2 regions of the Veillonella sp. S13053-19 genome follow, and region 1 is predicted to be linked to the other one. Evidence: a T-box and tRNA genes for the amino acid it is inferred to sense, from the RefSeq annotation. Region 1 holds a T-box; the other holds one or more tRNA genes.
The links. A T-box is a leader RNA that pairs with one kind of tRNA and senses whether it is charged. The one in region 1 lies ahead of thrS (threonine--tRNA ligase), so its partner is inferred to be a tRNA-Thr.
Positions count from the first base shown of each region.

Region 2: it encodes a tRNA-Thr, which carries the amino acid that the T-box ahead of thrS (threonine--tRNA ligase) is inferred to sense. The anticodon was not compared.

Region 1 covers NZ_PPDA01000015.1:75,059-84,003, reverse strand. Annotated here, with positions in the region: gene VEHSUH06_RS09760 (O-methyltransferase) at 9-617, shown strand; gene VEHSUH06_RS09755 (U32 family peptidase) at 617-1,858, shown strand; gene VEHSUH06_RS09750 (DUF4911 domain-containing protein) at 1,973-2,248, shown strand; gene VEHSUH06_RS09745 (hypothetical protein) at 2,365-3,354, shown strand; T-box leader at 3,603-3,835, shown strand; gene thrS (threonine--tRNA ligase) at 3,908-5,818, shown strand; gene VEHSUH06_RS09735 (MFS transporter) at 6,073-7,278, shown strand; gene VEHSUH06_RS09730 (DASS family sodium-coupled anion symporter) at 7,357-8,850, opposite strand.
Region 2 covers NZ_PPDA01000002.1:131,347-140,291, forward strand. Annotated here, with positions in the region: gene rplJ (50S ribosomal protein L10) at 1-175, opposite strand, end outside; gene rplA (50S ribosomal protein L1) at 350-1,060, opposite strand; gene rplK (50S ribosomal protein L11) at 1,137-1,562, opposite strand; gene nusG (transcription termination/antitermination protein NusG) at 1,664-2,200, opposite strand; gene secE (preprotein translocase subunit SecE) at 2,213-2,434, opposite strand; gene rpmG (50S ribosomal protein L33) at 2,476-2,625, opposite strand; gene VEHSUH06_RS00745 (nitric-oxide reductase large subunit) at 2,944-5,181, opposite strand; gene tuf (elongation factor Tu) at 5,357-6,544, opposite strand; tRNA gene VEHSUH06_RS00755 (tRNA-Met) at 6,758-6,834, opposite strand; tRNA gene VEHSUH06_RS00760 (tRNA-Thr) at 6,840-6,915, opposite strand; tRNA gene VEHSUH06_RS00765 (tRNA-Met) at 6,948-7,023, opposite strand; tRNA gene VEHSUH06_RS00770 (tRNA-Tyr) at 7,029-7,113, opposite strand; tRNA gene VEHSUH06_RS00775 (tRNA-Thr) at 7,124-7,199, opposite strand; gene brxF (BREX-3 system P-loop-containing protein BrxF) at 7,511-7,975, opposite strand; gene VEHSUH06_RS00785 (hypothetical protein) at 8,004-8,945, opposite strand, start outside.

The DNA of each region.
Region 1 (8,945 bases):
CTACTTTCATGACTTTAAATAATATTTTAAATGAACAGCGTATTTATGCGATGATTAATGATGTACCGATTTTACGTGAATCTGAGGTTCATCTATTTGAAGAATTAATAGGTTTGTACCGGCCCACCTCTGTGTTAGAGGTGGGCACCGCCATTGGTTACTCAGCTTTATTGATGGCTCCGCTACTCGATAAAGAGGAGGGACACATTACATCTATTGAATTAGATGATGTGCGTCACGAAATGGCGAAATATTATATTAACCAATCCGATTATGCCGATAAAATTACATTGTTGAAAGGCGATGCATCTCAAGTCTTAACGGAACTCACTGGGGAATATGATCTAGTGTTCTTAGATGGTCCTAAGGGACAATATCTAAAGCAATTAGAGCTCATTTTGCCTCATGTGAAAGAAGGAGGCGTTATCCTTGCGGACAATGTACTCTTTAGAGGCTATGTAAGGGGCGATAAGGAGCCGCCAAAACGGTTCAAAACTATCGTAAAACGGTTAAAAGAATACTTAACATATGTTGAAAATAAAGAATTGTTTAACACCACCATTTACCCTATGGGTGATGGCATGAGTGTGAGTGTGTGGAAAGGGCACAACAAATAATGGCAGAACATTTTATGGAATTGCTTTGTCCTGCAGGGAATATGGACAAGCTTAAAATGGCGATTCGCTATGGTGCGGATGCCGTATATTGCGCAGGTAAACGTTTTGGCTTGCGCGCAGGTAACTCTAATTTTTCCGACGAGGAATTAAAGGAGGCTGTAGAATTCGTACATGCTCATGGTAAAAAACTCCATGTTACATGTAATATCATTCCTCACAACGAGGACTTTGAAGGTTTAGAGGACTATTTGAAATTCCTTGAAAGTATCGGTGTTGATGCAATCATCGTTGCTGATATGGGCATTTTTAGCCTTGCTAAACGCGTGGCTCCAGGTCTTGAACTTCACGTGAGTACCCAAGCTTCCACTACAAACTGGCACACAGTTCAAATGTGGAAAGAGCTAGGTGCTACACGCGTCGTAGCAGCTCGCGAAGTATCTTTAGCAGACCTTAAAGAAATGAAGGATAATGTAGATATTGAAATCGAATCCTTCGTACATGGCTCCATGTGTATTTCTTATTCTGGCCGTTGTCTTTTGTCTAACTACATGACCGGTAATCGCGATGCGAACCGCGGTCAATGCTCTCAATCTTGTCGTTGGAAATACTCCCTTGTAGAATCTAACCGACCTGGTGAATACTATCCAATTGAAGAAGATGAGCATGGTACATATATCTTTAACTCTAAAGATTTGTGCTTGATTCACCGCATTCCAGATTTATATGAAGCTGGCGTAGATAGCCTAAAAATTGAAGGTCGTATGAAATCTGTTCACTACTGCGCAACAGTAGCGAAAGTATACCGTACAGCGATTGATGCATACCTTAAAGAAGGTAAAGATTGGTACGTTCGTCCAGAATGGATTGCAGAATTAGAAAAAATTTCCCACCGTCCATATACAGATGGCTTTGCAGAAGGTCGTCCTGACGAAACGGCTCAAAACTATGGCAAATCTACTAATACACAAAGCCATGACTTCATCGGCTTAGTTATGGGCTACAATGAAGAAGAAAAATACGTTGATCTTGAACAACGGAACAACTTCAAAGTAGGCGATAAAGTAGAATTCTGCCAACCTAAAGGGGACCTTGTAGAAACTGTAATTGAAAAAATGACAGACGAAGATGGTAATCCAATCGACGTAGCGCCTCATGCACAAATGAAGGTTCGTATCTATATGGATACACCACTTGAGCCGTACTCCATGATGCGTCGTGAGTGCAAACCTAAAGAGGATTAATAGTTTACATATACTAATAAAAAAAATCTTATATTTGAGTAATAGTTACATTAACAATGGTGTTTAGATTATAATAGTAAGCGATATATGGAGTAGCTTTGAAGGAGGGCCTTTATGAGTGGTACAGCTTTAGAACCGAGTAAATCTATCGGTGCATTTTCAGATGTACCTGACTTACCGACCTCCGGAGAGGAAGCGTATGTGTACTTTCATATAGATCCTACACATACGAATTTCATCAATCGTATCATTGAAGGCTATGAATACTTAGGTGTTATGACCTCTGTAGATACATGTGGGCGGTGCATGTTGCGCTGTACGCCCTCTACGCGGTCATTGGCTATTGACGTATTACGTAGTTTATCTGATTATGTCACTATCGAAAATTAAGTATATTGTTGGTTTTATCTATATCTAGTGTGCATCTATGTAAATCTGTTACAGCATCTTATAGGGCATACGACTAGAACCAAGTATATGAATAGTAGAGAAATGAGAGTATATCTATGAAACAATCTATTTTGAAACGTGCATTATTAACAGCTTGCCTTGGTGTATCTATGGCAGGCGTAGCTATGGCAGGTCCTGTAGGCCCTGTCATCATTCCTCAAGCAGGGGATGTAGTAGTCATCAATCATGGCCCTGATATGACTTTCACAGGGAATATCAATTTTGATGTGGAAAGCCAAACTAATAATAATCTACAAATTGGTTCCACAGTAATTCCTAATGTTGTATACGGTGCAGCGTTCAATAAATTAGGTGCACCAGATACAATTATCCCAGCGCAAACTTACGTATATGTAGGCACAAAAGATGGGGCGAATGCTTTCACAGAGGCTAGCGATGCTGACAAAAAAGGGGCTAACTGGAATGTAGAAACCTTGAAAAAAACTAAATCTGGTGACGTACAATTGGCAAGCCGTGGCATTCCTGAAAAGCCATTGGCAAACCAAGTAGCAACTATTAAAGATTCCATTATGCTTAGCGCCGTAGACCTCAGTACAACAGAGGTAGGCCGCAATAGCAAGGGCGTTCTATACATGACGGTTCCTAAGGAATTAAAATTGACTGCTGACACAGGTATTCCAGAAGACGTACGGGAAACAATGCCAGCTATGTTCCGTGGTAAAATGGGGGACTCCCTCATGGTAAATCTTATGCCTCTCAATGAAGAGGAGAAACAACAATTAGCGGTAAATCCACATAATGCAAATACAATCGTATTCAACCGTGGTATGAGCATGGCGAAAATGATTGGCTCTTCTGCACGTACTAGCAAAGTGTACACATACATGAAGGACCATTACTTAAACCTCGTTATCGTAGCGAAAGATTACGACGATAATGGTGCTCGTGGCAGCGGTGTTATGATGGTTTCTAAACAAGATAACTCCAATGATGTGCTCTTAACACTTTACAAAGGCCCAGACCTTTCCAATAGTAAGTTGGAAAAAGTAATTGGTGCTATGTTATCTACAAACTTCAAACGCTAATAATCTAGCCTATGTACAGTGAGCTGTAGTACAGCTACATTGGTTAGCGTATATATGATAATCTTAATAAACGGCTCGAGTTTGATATGTACCCTTTTTAATGGACAACCCGTAAAGGGGGTACATATCAGTTATATCGGGCCGTTTTTATATGATGTGTTTGAAGGCATTTCTTTTATTTATAGATTTTGTGAAATTTACAGTTAAACTGTATTGAATTTTTTAATTCTCTATGATACTATAATCTAGTAAAAGTTATGCAAAGGACATGATTCTCATATCCCTGTGTACCAGAGAGAGGCTGATGCTGGAAATGCCTTACACATATATCAGAGTTACCCCCTTTAAACTGATTTGTCGAACCTAAGTAGGCAAATACGGCCGCCACCGTTATCGGGCTTAATGAAGTGAATTAACTATACACATATATTCGTATAGGTAGTTAACTAGGGTGGAACCGCGAATGATCTTCGTCCCTTGTTTGTAGGGATAGAGGGTCTTTTTTTATTACCAAAATCCAACTATCCTAGTTTATAAATTGGAGGAAAGAAAAATGGCAGATGTAAAAATCATTTTACCTGATGGTAGTGCAAAGGAATACGCTGCTGGCACTACTCTTGGGGAAGCAGTAAAACAATTATCTAACAGCTTGGCTAAAAAAGTACTAGCTGCTAACGTAAACGGTGAATTAACAGACCTTCGCGAAGAACTCGTAGATGGTTCTGAAGTAGCTTTCTTAACATTCGAAGAAGATGGCGGTAAACATACTTTACGCCATACAGCTTCTCATATTTTGGCACAAGCGGTTAAACGCTTATGGCCTGAAGCTAAATTGGCTATCGGTCCTGCTATCGATAAAGGTTTCTACTACGATATCGATATGGAACATACTTTGACTCCTGAAGATTTAGGCAAAATCGAAAAAGAAATGAGCCGTATTGTGAAAGAAAACTTGCCTATTACTAAATCTGTAATGTCTCGTCAAGAAGCTATTGAGTTCTTCAAATCTAAAAACGAAGACTACAAGGTAGAATTGATTCAAGACCTTCCAGAAGATGCAGTAATCTCTTGCTACTCTCAAGGCGATTTCATCGATCTTTGTGCAGGTCCTCACGTAGCATCCACTGGTAAGGTGAAAGCTTTCAAATTACAAAGCATTGCAGGTGCATACTGGCGCGGCGATGAAAAAAATAAAATGTTGCAACGTATTTACGGTACAGCATTTGAGAAAAAAGAAGACCTTGATGCATACCTTCACTTACTTGAAGAAGCAGCTAAACGCGACCATCGTAAACTTGGTAAAGAACTAGGCTTGTTCGTTATCAAAGAAGAAGGCCCTGGATTCCCATTCTTCCTACCAAAAGGTATGGCACTTCGCAACGAATTGGAAAACTTCTGGCGTGAAGTTCACCATGAATTTGATTACGAAGAAATTCGTACGCCAATTATTTTGAATAAACAATTGTGGGAAACATCTGGTCACTGGTTCCATTACCGTGAAAACATGTACACTACAATTATCGATGATGAAGAATATGCAATTAAACCAATGAACTGCCCAGGTGGTATCTTGGTTTACCAAAACGAAATGCATTCCTATCGCGACTTCCCATTACGTTACGCTGAACTTGGTTTAGTTCACCGCCATGAATTGTCCGGTGCGTTACATGGCTTGTTCCGCGTACGTGCCTTTACTCAAGACGATGCTCACGTATTCATGTTGCCAGATCAAATGCAATCTGAATTGATGAAAGTTATTGAATTATTCGACCGGATTTACAGCCAATTTGGTTTGAAATACCATGTTGAATTGTCTACTAAACCAGACAATGCAATGGGTGATGATGCAATTTGGGAAGCCGCTACAGAAGCATTGCGTAATGCGATTGAAGCCAAGGGTATCCCTTACGTAATTAACCCTGGCGATGGCGCATTCTACGGTCCTAAACTTGACTACCATATCGAAGACTCCTTAGGTCGTACATGGCAATGTGGTACTATCCAATTGGATATGAACTTGCCTGAACGCTTCCAAATTGATTACGTTGGCGAAGATGGTCAAAAACACCGCCCTATCATGATTCACCGTGCATGCTTCGGCTCCATGGAACGTTTCATCGGTATTTTAACTGAACACTATGCAGGCGCATTCCCAACTTGGATGGCTCCTGTACAAGTTAAAATCTTGCCTATCTCTGAAAAACATGTTGAATATGCTAAAGAATTGGCAAAACAAATGCACCGCGACTATGTACGTGTAGAAGTGGATGATCGTAGCGAAAAAATCGGCTATAAAATCCGCCAAGCACAAATGGCAAAAGTTCCTTACATGCTTGTGGTAGGCGATAAAGAAGTTGAAGAAGGTACAGTTAACGTTCGTAAACACGGCGGTGACGAATTGGGTTCCGTACCATTCGAAGAATTCTTCAATTCTATTAAAATCGAAATCAAAGAACGTAACTAACCTTAAAGGGATTAGTTATTTCTGATGACTCTATAATAGGTAGGGTTTGGTTTTTACGTAGTGAACCAAACCCTACCTTTTTGTTTTCCTCTAAATAAAGTTTTTAGATAACTAAATAATTCAGAAGATTAAGAAATATATATTGCATAATTACAGTTAAGCTGTATAATTTAATATTAGTGAACTTAGTACAAATATTAAGTTGACTTATATTCTCTTTAATTGTTACCTGTGAGTAGCGAAAGGAAAAAACTATGAAAGATGTAAATTCATACGGCTGGAAAGCTGTCATTGGTTCTTCTGTGGGCTATGCCATGGATGGTTTTGATCTCTTGATTCTAGGCTTTATGCTAACCTTGATATCAGGGGATTTAGGTTTGTCTACGGGACAAGCTGGTTCGTTAGTTACGTGGACCTTAATTGGCGCTGTATTAGGTGGCTTCGTTTTTGGTACCTTATCGGATAAATATGGCCGTGTTCGCGTCTTAACGTGGACTATCGTACTCTTTGCCGTATTTACTGGACTTTGTGCTTTTGCTCAAGGCTATTGGGATCTACTTATTTACCGTACAATTGCTGGTATTGGTTTAGGTGGTGAATTTGGTATCGGTATGGCATTAGCTGCTGAAGCGTGGCCTGCGAAACACCGTGCAAAAGCGACAAGCTATGTTGCTCTTGGCTGGCAATTAGGCGTATTGGCCGCTGCATTATTAACACCGTTATTGATTCCTTACATCGGATGGCGCGGCATGTTTATGGTTGGTATTATTCCTGCCTTTGTGGCCTGGTTCTTCCGTGCGAAATTACACGAACCAGAAATCTTTGTACAAAGCAAAGAGGTAAATGAACATTCCCATAGTGAATCCTTTAAATTACTTGTGAAAGACGCAGCCACTACGAAAACATCGATTGGTGTGGCTATCTTAACATCCGTTCAGAACTTTGGTTACTACGGTATTATGATCTGGTTACCTAACTTCTTGAGTAAGCAATTAGGTTTCTCCCTTACTAAATCTGGTTTATGGACTGCCGTTACAGTATGCGGCATGATGGTTGGTATTTGGCTATTTGGACGATTAGCGGATAAACTTGGTCGTAAACCTACATTTATCCTGTTCCAAGTATGTGCAGTAGCTTCTATTTTGATTTACTCCCAACTTTCTGATCCAACAGCGATGCTATTTGCTGGCGCTATTCTAGGTGCCTCTGTAAACGGTATGATGGGTGGCTACGGTGCCTTGATGGCAGAAGCGTACCCAACAAGTGCTCGTGCAACAGCTCAAAACGTATTATTTAATATCGGTCGTGCTGTAGGTGGCTTTAGCCCAATGGTGGTAGGTATGATTATCTCTATGTACTCCTACCAAGTGGCAATTGCCTTCCTTGCGATTATCTATGTAATCGATATTTTAGCAACAGTATTCTTGATTCCTGAACTAAAAGGTAAGGAACTAGAATAGGAAAAGTAATCTAATACAATTAAAAATCCTACAATTTCCGGAAATCAGAAATTGTAGGATTTTTTTAGTTTATTGATGTTAAGCAATTCCAATCCAATGCCAGTATGTAAATGCGAATATGAGCATCATTACATAGCCGATGATAGTTAATGGAATACCTGTAGTCATAAATGTTTTTACATCAAATGTATCTGTACCGTAAGCTAGCATGCCTTGTGGCGAGTTTACTGGTAATACTAGACCAAAGCAGATTGCATATTGCATGAGCATTGTTACTCCTAAAGGGTTAAGTCCTTCTGCGCTATGGCTCATAACGATAGAGATTACTATTGGAATCATCGCGGAGGATAGAGCTGTAGCAGAGGCAAAGCCTAAATGGATAACAATAAGGAATGCAGCCATTACAGCAATTAAAATGAATACGCTCGCTGTTTCGAGGGAGAATGCATTAACAAATACTTGAGCAAGCCATGTAGCGGCTTTTGTTTTGAGTAATACCGCACCAAGACCAATGCCTGCACCAAACATTACAATAGAACCCCAGTCGATATTTGGTTGGGCAAATTTCCAGTCCATAATACCGATCTTAGGGAAGAAGAATAAAGCGATGGCTACAATTGTAGATGTTGTAGTATCGATAGAGTGTAATTTGCCACCTGTAGCCCACAATGCAAGTAGGGCGATAGAAATACATAATAATTTCTTTTCGTCAAAAGACATAGGGCCGATTGCTTCACGCATTTTTGCGAGCTGTACATCACCACCGACGAGCTCTTTAAATTCTGGTTTTATAAGAGCTTGCGTTACAAAGTAGGTGATAATAACCATGATAATGGAGAACGGAGCAGCTGCAGTGAGCCAATCAATCCAACTTACAGCACTTTTCATTTGTGTTTGCATAAAGCCAACAGCCACAAGGTTTTGGGCCGCTGCCGTTTGAATCATGATGTTCCAGAATGTATCTGCCTGTATGGCACCTACCATGAGAAGAGCTGCTACACGGCTTTTACGTTCAATACCTAAGTTTTCGACAATACCAATAATAATTGGTGCCAAGCAAGCAATACGAGCCGTCGCACTTGGAACAAAGAAAGCAAGGATAAGACCTGTAATAATAACACCTAAATAAATACGGCTAACTTTCGTGCCTACACTAGATAAAACCATCATGGCAATTCGACGATCAAGTCCTGTTTTACGCATAGCTACAGAGATAAACATAGCGGCACCTACGAGAATCATGGCAGGGGAGGAATAGCCAGAAATAATAAGTTTTAAAGCGTTGGCTGTACCCATCGCCTTAGCCGGTGCCTCTGGATTTGGTGAGAAACCTAATAATAAGGCGGTGAGGGCCGTAATCATAGTGGCACTTACAGGATAGGATACAGCTGAAGTCATCCATAAAATAATAGCAAAGGCAAGGACACCAATCATACGATGACCGCCGGTAGATAATGTTTCAGGTGTAGGTAATAATAAAATACCACCTAAAACAATGAAGGATAAAATAAGTCCAATATTTTGAGCAGTTGTACGCGCCTTTTGTGGAGGGGCAGTAGTTGTTACACTCATAATAAAACTCCTTTCAATTTGTGTAATACCTATTACTGTATAATAATAAATAAGGTAAACTATATAAGCTAAACTATCCTATAAAGTATACCGTT
Region 2 (8,945 bases), on a different contig from region 1:
TCAAAGTATTTTTGATTACTTTGTATTCAACACCTTCAGCCAACATTTTGCGACGAAGTTCAGTTGCTTGAGCAACTGTCAAACCAGAGTAACCAATCAATACAGCACCTTTTGCTTCAGAAAGAGTTTCTTTCATTTGAGCAACAATTGCTTTTTTTGATTCAGTGACAGCCATTAGATTACCTCCTTATAGATTTTTTGGTGCTCTATGTACTATCTTAGCGTAAAAAACGACCCCATCGCACGCGATGAGGTCGAACTAGTACTAGGTTGTTCTAGTGTCAGCCTCAGCGGGCGGATTTTCATCCATTATACATACCAGCCGTCTACAGCTAAGAGACATATTTAATTATTGCTCTTTTGTAACGTTGCTCAATTTGAACACGTTCAAAGGCACACCAGGGCCCATTGTAGCGGACAAGGTTACAGATTTAATGTATTGACCTTTAGCTGCTACAGGTTTAGCCTTGATAATAGTATCAACGATTGTACGGTAGTTGTCAAGTAATTTTTCATCATCGAAAGACGCTTTACCGATGGAGCAAGAGATAATACCTGCTTTATCAGTACGGTATTCGATTTTACCAGCTTTGATTTCATTTACTGCACGAGCAACGTCTGGAGTTACTGTACCAACTTTAGGGTTTGGCATCAAGCCTTTAGGACCCAAGATTTTACCAAGACGGCCAACTTGACCCATCATGTCTGGTGTAGCAACTACTACGTCGAAGTCGCTCCAACCACCTTGGATTTTAGCTACTAACTCTTCAGAACCTACGAAATCTGCACCAGCTTCTTCAGCTGCTTTAATGTTGTCGCCTTTTGCGAATACAAGAACGCGTTTAGTTTTGCCAGTACCATGAGGCAATACTACTGCACCACGAACTTGTTGATCAGCGTATTTAGGGTCGACATTCAAGTTGAAAGCGATTTCAACTGTTTCATCGAAATTTGCAGTTGCAGTTTTCTTTACCAACTCAATTGCTTCTACTGGTTCGTAGAACTTACCAGCTTCAATAAGTTTTACTGCCTCAGCGTATTTCTTACCTACTTTTGCCATTATAATATCCTCCTTATGTGGTCAAACGGGAATTCCCTCCCACCGATTTGCGCCTTATGCGCAAGTCGTACGCTTATTAGTCAACGATTTCAATGCCCATGCTGCGAGCAGTACCTTCTACCATGCGCATACCTTGTTCTACGGTATTAGCATTCAAGTCAGGCATTTTCAATTCAGCAATTTCACGAACTTTATCGCGACCTACTTTTGCTACTTTATCACGGTTAGGTACACCAGAACCTTTTGGAATACCTGCAGCTTTTTTCAATAATACTGCAGCTGGTGGAGTCTTAGTGATGAAGTCGAAGCTACGATCTTCATATACGTTAATAACTACTGGGATAATTAAGCCAGCTTGTTTAGCAGTACGTTCGTTGAATTCTTTTGTGAAAGCAACGATGTTAACACCTGCTTGACCTAGTGCAGGACCAACTGGTGGTGCTGGAGTAGCTTTAGCGGCTTCAATTTGTAGTTTTACTTGTTTAACTAATTTCTTAGCCATGGGTAATTAAACCTCCTATGCTTATACTGTGGTGGTAACGGATATACATCCTCCCACTGGCAACCAAAATCGATTGCTCTTTTTAGAGTTATATTTATATATTAAAGAGCTTTCTCAATTTGAGAGAACTCTACCTCTACCTCGGTATCTCGGTTGAACATTTCCACGTTAAGTTTTAATGTTCCTTTTTCAGGGTTAAGTTCGGTAATAACACCTAGTTTATCTTCAAAGGCCCCGGACGTAATGCGCACCGTTTCACCAACTTCGACGTCGACGTTGATGGTTGGTTTCTTATCCAAGCCCTGAGACTTAAGTATATGTTCTACTTCGGAATCAGAAAGTGGAACTGGTTTAGTGGCAGAACCAACGAAACCTGTTACACCTGGCGTGTTGCGCACAACATACCAAGAGCGGTCGTTAACTTCCATTTCAACCAATACGTACCCAGGAAATATCTTACGTTTTACTACTTTTTTAACCCCATCTTTTTCATCTATTTCGTCCTCAAGAGGTACCAAAATACGGCTAATCACATCTTGTAGGCCCATAGATTGAACTTTAAGTTCAAGAGTGGTTTTAACTTTATTTTCGTAGCCTGAATAGGTATGAATTACATACCACTTCTTATCTGCTTCCATGTAATGGCCCCCTTATCCAACAAAGTGCAACAACGTATTAAAAAGTTGGGCGAAGAGTCCATCAAGCACAGCAATAACCAAAGCGATGAATACAGTCACTAAGAATACTACTATTGTGTAATTGATAAGCTCTTTTCTTGTTGGCCAGACTACTTTTTTTAGTTCAGCTTTCACACCGCGGAAGAATTTTCCAAATCCACCACGCTGCTGCACTGCTGAGTTAGACTTTGCCATTTTTTCACATCCTCAAATCAACAGGTAATGAATGATAAGAATTATTTTGTTTCACGGTGTAATGTATGTTTACCGCAGAATTTGCAATATTTCATCATTTCAATACGATCAGGATTATTCTTTTTGTTCTTGTTCGTTTGATAGTTGCGTTGTTTGCAATCTGTGCAAGCTAAAGTAATGGCATTACGCATCCGGATACACCTCGCTTTATATTTACTAAATCTGTCTCTTGTACTCGAAAACGCTCGACTACATACTAAAGAAATATATCATACGTAGCAAGCAATGTCAAGATTTTTGAGCAACTCAAAAAAGCCAGGCACATGTACCTGACAGAGATAGTATAACAAAAAATGGCGTTCCTTGTCTAGAAAGGAACGCCATTAATAGAGCACTTTAAGGTCATATATTTTTCATACATTGTATGCCATTTACGCATACAATTATATGAACGAATATATGGTAATGATTAATGCTATTTAATATATGTCAAACAGCTTATTTGGAGATTAGGATTTCTTCGGAAATAGAACTTTCACAATTTGCCAGAAAAATGCTACTGCACCAACGATTAAGATAGTATCGCCAATTAGACGAGCCCAACGCAAGTTTTGTAACAATGGTTGTTGCATGAATTCTTCGCTACGTGCAAACCACAAACCAGTTGTAACACTTGCCCATGATTGAATAAGACCTATTGGCAGCAAGCTAATGAGTACCATTAAGGCAAGGCCTATATTGAGAGCCCAGAAGCCAAACTTCATCAATTTATCATTGAATTCTACTTCAGGTCGAATGTAACGAGCAATAAGGAATACAAAGCCTAAGCTTAAGAAACCATATACGCCGAACAACGCTGTATGCGCATGTACTGCAGTCGTATTAAGACCTTGAATGTAGAATAAGGATACAGGCATATTAATCAAGAAGCCAAAGATCCCTGCACCTACTAGATTCCAGAAGGATACCGCAATAAAGCAGTACACAGGCCATTTTAGACGATGCATCCAAGGTGCGCTATGGAGACGCGTATAGTTTTCAAAAGCTTCGTAACCTAATAGTACGAGCGGTACAACTTCTAATGCAGAGAAAGATGCGCCTGTTGCCACAATAGTAGATGTAACACCAGTAAAGTATAGATGATGGAATGTACCAGGAATACCACCAATGAGATAAATAGCCCCAGAAGAAATCGCCGCTACTGTACCAGCTCGATACGACACAAGGCCTAGTGTAACAAAGATAAATGCCATCAATGTTGTGGAGAACACTTCGAAGAAGCCTTCTACCCAAAGGTGAATTACCCACCAGCGCCAGTATTCCATAATTGCCAAGTGGCTATGTTCGCCATAGAACAACCCAGGACCATAGAAGATACCTACCATGATCACGGAGAATATGAAGGCTGCAATGAGGTTTTTATCACCTTTCTGTTTGAAAGCACCAATAATGCTACGTATCATAAGTACAAGCCAGAATAAAATACCAATGTATTCAATCCATTGCCAAATACGTCCTAGTTCTATATATTCGTACCCTTGATGCCCAAGAAGGAAATTCCACGCTGCTGGAATTTGATGTGCTACACCTAAATATGTGCCAGCGAAGGAACCAACTACAAGAACTACAAGAGCCCAAAATAAAATATCCACACCAAGCTTTTGATATTTAGGATCCTTACCACCATTAATTATTGGTGCCAAGAATAGACCAGCACTTAAGAATGCCATAGCAATCCAGAACAAGGATGCTTGAATATGCCATGTACGAGCAATAGAGTAAGGGAAATATTGAGCCAATGGAATACCATAGAACGCTTGACCTTCTACAGTATAGTGAGCAATAATACCACCCATCCCCAATTGGAATAAGAACAATGCTAAGATTGTAAATAAATATTTACCTAATGCACGTTGAGATGGAGTTAAAGTAATCTTGCTAATCGGATCTTCTGTTGGTGGAACCAATGCATGTTCATCATCCTTTTTACCAAAGGCCCATAACCATACAACTACACCAATACCACATAATAAAATAATAACACTCACAACAGACCAGACAACACTTTCAGGTGTTGGATTATGATCCAATAAAGGTTCATGTGGCCAGTTGTTTGTATATGTTGCATCTGTCCCTGGACGTTGTGTAGATGCCATCCATGTAGTCCAGAAGAAGAAACGCGCCATATCAATGCGGTCTTGTAACTCAGGTAGTGTGTTATCCTTCATCGCAAAATGGTCACGAGTCAAAGTCAATTCAGGATTATCACCGTACAGCTCAACAAAATAACGTCCTGTTGCATTCATAGCTGCAATTCGTTCTGGAGAAAGCACTACAGTTCCATCTTCGCGGACTGCACTCCCCAAGTACTCTTCTTTTACAACTTCTTTTACTGCAGCTTGTTGTGCAGTTCCCAATTGGTTATAAAGAACACCAAAGGCCTCTTGAGCCTTAATGTCTAACATTAAGGATACTTCCTTATGTAACCAATCTGCTGTCCAGTCAGGTGCTTGATAAGCGCCATGACCTAAAACTGTACCTACAGATTGACCACCTGTAGATTGCCATGCCGATTGACCATGTAAAATATCGTCCTTAGTGAACAATACTTGTCCATCTTGAGATACATACGCAGTCGGAACTGGCGGTGCTTGATGATACACATCAGTACCTAGATAACCAAGAATTGAAAAACCAATAATAAGAACGGCTACTACAGCTATCCAATACTTTTTGTATTCACCCATCACATTACCTCCTTTTCTATAAAAACACAAAAGGAGAGCCTTTGCTCTCCTTAAGTCTATAATAACACTAACCAAAGAATATTTCTGTATCTTTAGTTACAATATACAATAAATAATATATAAACTAATAAAAAATAGGACCCTTCTCAGGGTCCTATTTTAATAAAAGCTTAAATTAACCTTCGATTGCTGTTACTACGCCAGCGCCTACTGTATGGCCACCTTCGCGGATCGCGAAACGAAGACCTTCTTCAATAGCGATTGGTGTAATCAATTCGATGTGCATTGTTACGTTATCGCCAGGCATACACATTTCTACACCTTCAGGAAGGTTTACAACACCTGTTACGTCTGTTGTACGGAAGTAGAATTGTGGACGGTAGTTGGAGAAGAATGGAGTATGACGGCCACCTTCTTCTTTAGTCAATACGTAAACTTCTGCTTTGAATTTAGTGTGTGGTTTGATGGAACCTGGTTTAGCCAATACTTGACCACGTTCGATGTCTTTACGGTCAACACCACGAAGCAATGCACCTACGTTGTCACCTGCTACTGCAGAATCCAACACTTTACGGAACATTTCAAGACCAGTTACTACGTATTGTTCAGCTTTTTCTTTCAAGCCTACTACTTCGATAGTATCACCTACGTTTACTTGACCACGTTCAACACGGCCAGTTGCTACTGTACCACGACCAGTGATTGTGAAAACGTCCTCTACAGGCATCAAGAATGGTTTGTCAGTATCACGAACTGGAGTTGGGATGTAGGAGTCTACAGCATCCATCAATTCGTCGATTTTAGCTACGTATTGAGCATCGCCTTCCAAAGCTTTCAACGCAGAACCTACAACGATAGGTACTTCGTCGCCAGGGAATTCGTAGGAGGAAAGAAGTTCACGAACTTCCATTTCTACTAATTCAATCAACTCAGCGTCGTCAACCATGTCAGCTTTGTTCAAGAATACTACGATTGCAGGAACACCAACTTGGCGAGCCAACAAGATGTGTTCACGAGTTTGTGGCATAGGGCCGTCAGCTGCGGAACATACCAAGATAGCACCGTCCATTTGAGCTGCACCAGTAATCATGTTTTTAACATAGTCAGCATGGCCTGGGCAGTCAACGTGTGCATAGTGACGGTTAGCAGTTTCATACTCAACGTGTGCAGTGTTGATTGTGATACCACGTTCACGTTCTTCTGGAGCTTTATCGATCATGCTGTAATCTTGGAAGTCAGCTTGGCCTTTTTCAGCCAATACTTTAGTGATTGCAGCAGTCAAAGTAGTTTTACCATGGTCAACGTGACCGATTGTACCGATGTTAACATGCGGTTTCGTACGTTCAAATTTTTCTTTTGCCATTAGGATTGTATCCTCCTTCACAAAAACAAATTACATTCTAGTATTAATATAATATATTAAACCTAATTTATCAATGGAATATAACATTCCCCCTACAAATTATTATACCATATATACAAATGTACAAAAAAGTCGATAGATACGAAGCACTCCTATCTATCGACTTTATTTTATAGGCAGAAATAAAAAAAGCCTCACCAACGTGAGGTTTAATGGTGGCGGCACACGGACTTGAACCGCGGACACACCGGGTATGAACCGATTGCTCTAGCCAACTGAGCTATGCCGCCATGTATGGAGCTAGTGACCGGGATTGAACCGGTGACCTTATCCTTACCAAGGATACGCTCTGCCGACTGAGCTACACCAGCACAATGAACGATCATTTCACTGCGAATATTTGTGGTTGCGGGGACAGGACTTGAACCTGCGACCTTCGGGTTATGAGCCCGACGAGCTACCAACTGCTCCACCCCGCTATAGATGGTGGAGGGAGAAGGATTCGAACCTTCGAAGTCGAAGACGGCAGATTTACAGTCTGCTCCCTTTGGCCGCTCGGGAATCCCTCCATAAATAAAATGGAGCTGGCGATAGGAATTGAACCCACAACCTGCTGATTACAAGTCAGCTGCTCTACCTATTGAGCTACGCCAGCATCATTACGACAAGATGAATTGTATCATCTGCCACACTAAGTGTCAAGAACTTTTTTGAAAACTTTTTTGGAGTTTTTCTTCGTTCACTGCGGTATCCCTTAGTGCTTAATCATAATAACATGAAACGATACCCTATGCAAGTATTTTGTCAAAAAAAATTTACATTTCATTAAACCCACATAAAGCACCGTAGTTTCAAGGTTTTATAGAGTTGTTACTAAAAAAGCAATCAAAAAAGGAGATAGTGATCTATCTCCTTTTATACATTTATAGTTTTCCCTATATTTTACCAATATGTTCAATGTTGCAATTAGTCGATTACAACAACATGATCTGGATGCGCAATAGTAACTACAGCATGTTTTGGATCATTGTTATGTTCTAAGTACAACTGATCTCCTTCAAGATGACCACGCCAGCCAACGACAATAGGATACTTCTTACTAATGGTTTTTAGTAATTCAAATGGTTGTAAATTTAAGATAGGTGCAAAGAATACATTAATGCCATCGAGCAATACTACTTCCGTATCACTACGGCTAAGAGCACGACAAATAACTTCCTCTGCTAATTGAGGACGTTCATCACGAGGCACAAGCAGGAATTCTTCCTCGATAAGCTGTTTCGCTTCCAAGTATTTCCAACCTTTTTGCTCAGATAATTCACGAATTAGCAAACTTTTACCAGAACCTGGACCACCAACGATAAACAATATGCGTTCATCATCATCTTGAATTTGTTCCCAACGTTCTTTTACATCTTGTACTGTAACCATATCCTTTGCCTCCTCGCTGCGACCTATCCTACTTAACCGGACGGTCAGATAACATAACGGATTTGATATATTGATTTTTATCATCTAGGGCAAACTGTAAATAAGAATTGTTTGCCGCTGGATTTTTATATTCATATACAGTAGACGTACCCGAATTTGTTGTAGATTCAACAATACGCGTCGGCATACCATACACAAAGAGCAATAAATACTTAGTGTCACCCATTGCAATACCACGACGTGTAGGCGTGTAAATATTTAACAACACACGATCGATAAGATTGCTTTTGTCTACGCTCACACCGTATTCGTTATAGCCAATGAACGTCGACCCAAAGAGCATGCCTTGATGCTTCCAATCATTATTAGGATCATTGATAAAGTGATCATTTAGCTGCAAGCCACGCAAAACGAAATCATCAGCAGTTAATTTACCTGCTTCAAAATCATATACCGGTGCTTTCGGCAAACCAAATCTAGGCCATACTTGACCACTAATCATATCAACAGCCTCTACATTGCTTTGTTTGATGGTGAAAGCAATATATTCTTTTTGTTCACCAAGCATAGATTGTTGTTGACTATTATTATTTGTATTCTCTATAGGACTCTTAAAATCCTTTTTTTGTGGCCATGAATTTTCGGAATGACCTTCATAGAGAAAAATATAGGTCTCATTTTTTTGATCGCGCCACATCGCATTAGGACTGCCATAAGCAAATACCAATTCCATGCGAGTGCTACCAGGACCAATATCGCGTACAGTATGAACGCCTTTTTTCGTACTATGAATATTGGTAATAGTATTTGGCTCAAAGAAATACGTCGCCCCTTGGCCACGCAACGGATCATTTACCAATCGCTCTACTGAAGGACCCGTATATACCGTAACGGCAAGATCTTTCATATGATACGTAGTAAAGTTCTCGCGCACCTCGGTCTTTTCTACATCTTTAGGCATTACAAATTT